One region of the Salmonella bongori NCTC 12419 genome, then DNA from elsewhere that is predicted to be linked to it. Evidence: predicted binding sites of a transcription regulator. Region 1 holds the regulator's gene; the other holds the start of a gene.
What was found. The regulator PurR, encoded in region 1, represses purine synthesis genes. The targets are predictions, from matches to a motif close to CANGCAAACGTTTGCNTG.
Positions count from the first base shown of each region.

Region 2: glyA (serine hydroxymethyltransferase) is a predicted target of PurR. The motif match lies at 1,205-1,222, and genes of this name have one in related genera.

Region 1 is NC_015761.1:1,374,425-1,377,850, forward strand. It holds gene punC (purine nucleoside transporter PunC) at 1-288, opposite strand, end outside; gene punR (DNA-binding transcriptional activator PunR) at 401-1,333, shown strand; gene purR (HTH-type transcriptional repressor PurR) at 1,330-2,355, opposite strand; gene cydH (cytochrome bd-I oxidase subunit CydH) at 2,650-2,739, shown strand; gene sodB (superoxide dismutase [Fe]) at 3,029-3,426, opposite strand, start outside.
Region 2 is NC_015761.1:2,548,755-2,552,180, reverse strand. It holds gene hmpA (NO-inducible flavohemoprotein) at 1-1,013, opposite strand, end outside; gene glyA (serine hydroxymethyltransferase) at 1,338-2,591, shown strand; gene SBG_RS11980 (3-phenylpropionate MFS transporter) at 2,787-3,426, shown strand, end outside.

The DNA.
Region 1 (3,426 bases):
TGCTGCCGCGCTATCCACCCACAGCATCCCCAGACTTCCCAGCGCGAAGATAGACAGCCCCAGCAGTAGAATCGGCTTACGGCCATAGCGGTCCGAAAGGGGCCCCCAGAGTAACTGCGCGACGGCAAATCCGGCTAAAAACAGGCTGAGACTGGCGCTGACGGCGGCAGCAGGCGTTTGTAAATCCGCCTGGATAGCGGCAAACGCAGGCAAGTACATGTCCGTTGCCAGAAAACCCAGCACGCTAAGACCGGCCAGCCAGACTAAAAAACCTTTTCCAGGTTGCATATTTGTTTCTCTTTATTATCAAACAGACACTGCCGCAGAGTGTAGGGAGTGAAATTAACGTTGTGAAACGTTAATATTTGTCCATTGGGTTCAAAATTTTTGCAGGCATATAATGTGGTCCGAATATTCGCTTGAAGTGGTTGACGCCGTGGCGCGTAATGGAAGTTTTAGTGCGGCGGCGCAAGAGTTGCACCGTGTACCCTCAGCAGTCAGTTATACGGTTCGTCAGTTAGAGGAGTGGCTGGCTGTACCGCTTTTTGTACGACGTCATCGTGACGTCGAATTGACCCCTGCCGGCGCCTGGTTTTTAAAAGAAGGGCGTTCTGTTATCAAAAAAATGCAGATCACACGCCAGCAGTGTCAGCAAATTGCTACTGGTTGGCGCGGGCAGTTGGCGATTGCGGTGGATAATATTGTCAGGCCGGAACGAACCCGCCAAATGATCGTCGATTTCTATCGCCATTTTGACGATGTGGAACTACTGGTCTTTCAGGAGGTATTTAACGGCGTCTGGGATGCGCTCTCCGACGGACGGGTGGAACTGGCCATTGGGGCGACGCAGGCAATTCCGGTCGGGGGACGTTACGCTTTTCGGGATATGGGAACCCTGAGCTGGAGCTGTGTAGTGGCACACGATCACCCGCTGGCGTCGATGCAGGGGCCATTAAGCGATGATACGTTACGCAACTGGCCGTCGCTGGTCAGGGAAGATACTTCGCGAACCTTACCGAAACGAATTACCTGGCTGCTTGATAACCAAAAAAGGGTTGTTGTACCGGACTGGGAGTCATCAGCCACTTGTCTGTCGGCTGGTTTATGCGTAGGAATGGTGCCAACGCATTTTGCCCGTCAGTGGATAGACAGTGGCAAATGGGTAGCACTGACATTAGAGAATCCGTTTCCCGATGCAGCTTGTTGTGTGACGTGGCAACAAAATGAGGCATCGCCCGCGCTGTCCTGGCTACTGGACTATTTAGGCGATAGCGAAACGTTGAATCGGGAGTGGCTACGGGAGCCAGAGGAGGCTCCCGACGGTGGGGATTAACGCCGATAGTCGCGGAACGGACCGTCGGCGACTGAGCGACGCTCAACCAGACGCGGATGAACTTCAATAGACTGCGACTCTTCGCGTTTATTGACGATGCGATCCAGCAGCATATTGAAAGCAGTTTCGCCTAAAGAGTCTTTGGGCTGGTGAATTGTTGTCAACGCCGGCGTAAAGAATCGCGCGTTACGCACATTGTCATAACCAATCACCGAAACGTCCTGTGGTACGCGAAGGCCCATTTCATCCGCGGCGCACAGAGCGCCCATCGCCATAATATCGCCGCCACAGAAAACAGCGGTAGGGCGATGCGACTGCGATAAGATCTGCTGCATCGCATGGTAACCGGACTCCGGCTCGAAGTCGCCCTGGACGATCCAGTTATCCGGCACTTTGATCAACGCTTCTTCCATCGCCTTCATGAAGCCAGCCAGCCGCCCGGCGCCCGTGTTGCGCTCCAGCGGGCCGGGAATAACGCCGATATCACGGTGGCCGCGTTCAACCAGATAACGACCCGCCATATAACCGCCCTCAAAGGCGTTATCAATAACCGTGTCGGTAAAATCCGCCTTCGCTTCACCCCAGTCCATCACGACCATCGGAATGTGGCGATACTCTTCCAGCATGGAGAGTAAAGGCTCCGGATACTCAGAACACATTACCAGTAGACCATCCACGCGCTTTTGCGCCATCATGGACAGATAGGCGCGCTGTTTTTCCAGATTATTCCAGGCATTACCCAGAATCAGCGTATAGCCTTTCTGGAAGCAGTTCTTTTCAACCGCCTCGATAATTTCTGCGAAATAGGCCGCTTCGCTGCTGGTCGCCAGTAAACCTATCGATTTAGTGTGGTTAACCTTCAGGCTACGTGCGACAGCGCTGGGAGAGTAGTGCAGCTCTTTAATCGCCGCCCAGACCGCGTTACGCGTCTCTTCAGCAACAAAGCGTGTTTTGTTGATTACGTGTGATACAGTTGTAGTGGAAACGTTTGCTCGTTTCGCTACATCTTTAATTGTTGCCATTACATTTCACTCCAGACCCTTGCTAAGCTCCTGAGAAACGCCAGGTAAACGTTTGCCTACACACACCCTAATCGCAACGTCAGGGTTGCGGCACGCCGGAAAACGACACGGAACGTCAGGAAGGGGTCAATGGCCGTTACGCTAATTCAGTAAGCCTGGAATTTTGTCTGATCTTGAGGAAAAGGGGAAGCGTTAAAAACAGTTATCAGTATAAAACGTGAGAGATTTTTGTGCGTGAATGTGCAAAAATGCGCTATATCACTTTTTGTGTGGGAATAAAAAGGAGAAAACTTGATGAGTACCGACCTGAAATTTTCATTGATCACGACGATTATTGCATTGGGCTTGATTGTCGCTGGTGGATTAACCGCCGCTCTGCACTGATTTTCCTTCTCTTTTGAGGGAGCGCCTCGCCTCCCTCGCACTGCCTCAATGTTATCTATATGGCAAAAATGTTTTGTTATTATGTAGCGGGCTATCCCGGAGGGAGGGGGGCAACGTCGGTGCGTTTGTTATCTGTAGAACATGTGAACGGACGTTGAGTGAGCGCAGGAGAGAAATATCGGCGTGATGGCGGCTGGCGTTTGTACCTCAGCCAGGAAATGTTCTGATCTGACGCCTCCTGCAAATGGTGCTCATACGCAGAAGGCGAACCTTCTGCGTATTCTCAGACTTATGCGGCGAGGTTTTTCGCGACAAACGCCCAATTAACCAGTGCCCAGAAATGTTCCAGATAGTTTGGACGGGCGTTGCGGTAGTCAATGTAATACGCGTGTTCCCACACATCAACCGTTAGCAGCGGAGTCGCATCCGTGGTCAGCGGCGTACCGGCATTAGAGGTTGAGACGATAGCCAGTTTGCCATCAGCGCCTTTTACCAGCCATGTCCATCCGGAACCAAAGTTTTTGATAGCGGCATCCGTGAACTGCGCTTTAAATTCCGCGAAGCTGCCAAAGGAATCCGCGATAGCATCAGCCAGTTTTCCGGCTGGCTCGCCGCCAGCGTTTGGCGCCAGGCAGTTCCAGTAGAACGTGTGGTTCCAGACCTGGGCTGCGTTATTAAAGATGCCGC
Region 2 (3,426 bases), 1.2 Mb from region 1:
TCAAATCCCCCCTGAGCGCGATCGGCCTCGGTCGGCTCGCGATACCAGGTATGTGCGGTGAAACGCGGCAGGGTGCGACCCAGTTCGCTCACTTCGTCAGCAAACGCATGAACGTCACCATTTTCCGCCGCGTGGAACCAGTTCACCTGCGCGGTATGGCGCGCTTTCGCCAGCGTATCAAGCATCGCCAGCATTGGCGTCTGGCCGACGCCTGCGGAAATCAGTGACACGGGGGTATCGGTAACGACATCCATAAAGAAATCGCCTGCTGGCGCGGCCAGATGCACCACATCACCAACGCTGGCATGGTTGTGCAACCAGTTTGATACCTGGCCGCCGTCTTCGCGCTTCACGGCAATACGATAACCTTTGCCATCCGGTTTACGGGTCAGTGAATATTGGCGGATCTCCTGATGCGCAAAACCTTCCGGCTTCAGCCAGACGCCCAGATACTGCCCGGGACGGTATTCCGCCACCGTACCGCCGTCGACCGGCTCAAACTCAAAGCTGGTAATCAATGCGCTGCGTGGGGTTTTCGCGACGATGCGGAACGGACGCGTGCCTTCCCAGCCACCCTCTTTACTGGCATTTTCGTGATAAATCTCGGCTTCCCGGTTGATAAAGACATTAGCCAGTACGCCATAAGCCTTGCCCCACGCGTCCAGCACTTCCTGACCCGGGCTGAACATTTCGTCCAGTGTCGCCAGCAGATGCGTCCCAACGATAGTGTACTGCTCTGGCTTAATCTGGAAACTGGTGTGCTTCTGCGCGATTTTTTCTACCGCTGGCAGCAGCGCCGGTAAATTTTCGATATTGCTGGCATAGGCTGCGATGGCGTTAAACAGGGCTTCTCGCTGATCGCCGTTACGCTGGTTGCTCATATTAAAGATTTCTTTGAGCTCTGGGTTATGCGTAAACATGCGGTCGTAAAAGTGGGCGGTAAGCTTCGGCCCCGTTTCAACCAGCAGGGGAATGGTAGCCTTTACTGTAGCGATGGTTTGTGCGTCAAGCATACGTGCTTCCTTTATGTGAAAATCTAATGATGTATATCAAATACATCTTATAAAAATACCCTTGCATTGTAAATGGTTCTTCATAGCTTTACGTTGCGAACGTAACAACGTGAAAAATCTGCATCACAAAGCTGAAAAGAAATCCATTGAAATTCACAAGGCTTTGTATCAAGAAAGTCTGATTTGGCGCGTAGGTAAACGTTTGCGTAAAAACCTTTGTCAAGACCTGTTATCGAAGAATGATTCGGTTATACTGTTGGCCGAAGTCCCACGGACTGCCGTTTCAGGCACAAATTTTATTGTTAGCTGAGTCAGGAGATGCGGATGTTAAAGCGTGAAATGAACATTGCCGATTATGATGCCGAATTGTGGCAGGCTATGGAGCAGGAAAAAGTACGTCAGGAAGAGCACATTGAACTGATCGCCTCCGAAAACTACACCAGCCCGCGCGTGATGCAGGCGCAGGGGTCTCAGCTGACCAACAAATACGCTGAAGGGTATCCGGGTAAGCGCTACTACGGTGGTTGCGAATATGTGGATATCGTTGAGCAACTGGCTATCGATCGCGCAAAAGAACTGTTCGGCGCCGACTATGCTAACGTCCAGCCGCATTCTGGCTCTCAGGCTAACTTTGCGGTCTATACCGCGCTACTGCAACCGGGCGATACCGTTTTGGGTATGAATTTGGCGCAGGGCGGCCACCTGACTCACGGCTCCCCGGTTAACTTCTCCGGTAAACTGTACAACATCGTACCTTACGGTATTGATGAGTCCGGTAAAATTGACTATGACGAGATGGCGAAGCTGGCCAAAGAGCACAAGCCGAAGATGATTATCGGTGGCTTCTCTGCCTACTCCGGCGTGGTTGACTGGGCAAAAATGCGTGAAATCGCTGACAGCATCGGCGCATACCTGTTTGTCGACATGGCGCACGTGGCGGGCCTGATTGCCGCAGGCGTTTACCCGAACCCAGTTCCCCATGCGCATGTGGTCACTACCACCACCCATAAAACCCTGGCGGGTCCGCGCGGCGGCCTGATTCTGGCGAAGGGCGGCGACGAAGAACTGTACAAAAAACTGAACTCCGCCGTCTTCCCAAGCGCGCAGGGCGGCCCGCTGATGCACGTGATCGCCGGTAAAGCGGTGGCGCTGAAAGAAGCGATGGAGCCGGAATTCAAAGTTTACCAGCAGCAGGTTGCGAAAAACGCCAAAGCGATGGTGGAAGTGTTCCTGAACCGCGGCTACAAAGTGGTGTCTGGCGGCACTGAAAACCACCTGTTCCTGCTGGACCTGGTGGATAAAAACCTGACCGGTAAAGAAGCCGACGCCGCCCTGGGCCGTGCCAATATCACCGTGAACAAAAACAGCGTGCCCAACGATCCGAAGAGCCCGTTCGTAACCTCCGGTATCCGTATCGGTTCTCCGGCGGTCACTCGTCGCGGCTTCAAAGAAGCGGAAGTGAAAGAGCTGGCTGGCTGGATGTGCGACGTGCTGGACAACATCAATGATGACGCCACCATTGAACGCGTGAAAGCGAAAGTGCTGGATATCTGCGCACGCTTCCCGGTTTACGCGTAAGCGCTTGTGTTGTGAAAATGGCCCGATGGCGCTGCGTCTGTCGGGCATTACTTATGCGCCATAACGTGACACCGCCGGAAGCCATTATCCGGCGGCGTTGCCGTTTGAACTTCTCCCTCCGCTTGTGAATCTTATGTTACTCTTGCCAGCGCAATCGTTTATCGCCAGACTATCGCCTCCAAACGGGAGGGAATCATGGCATTGCATTCCACGCGCTGGCTGGCGCTCAGTTATTTCACCTACTTCTTTAGTTACGGTATTTTTCTGCCATTCTGGAGCGTCTGGCTCAAAGGTCTTGGGCTAACGCCGGAAACCATTGGCCTTCTGCTGGGCGTGGGTCTGGTCGCGCGTTTTCTCGGTAGCCTGCTCATTGCTCCCCGCGTGAGCGATCCCTCACGGTTGATTTTCGCGTTGCGTGTCCTGGCGTTGCTGACGCTGGTGTTTGCGCTGGCATTCTGGGCGGGAACGTATGTCGCGTGGCTCATGGTGGTGATGGTCGGTTTTAACCTCTTTTTTTCACCCCTGGTACCGCTGACTGATGCGCTGGCCAATACCTGGCAAAAGCAAATCACCCTTGATTATGGCCGGGTGCGGCTGTGGGGGTCTGTTGCTTTCGTGATTGGTTCGGCCCTTACCGGTAAGCTGGTTAGCCTGTTTGATTACCAGGCGATTCTGACGCTGTTGTCTCTCGGCGTCGCCTCAATGTTGCTGGGTATGCTGTTACGTCCCAGCGTACCGCCCCAGGGGGAAACTCGTCAGCAGGAAAGCGCAGGCTTTCCCGCCTGGCGTATGCTGGTGACACAAAGCTGGCGTTTTCTCGCCTGTGTTTGTTTGC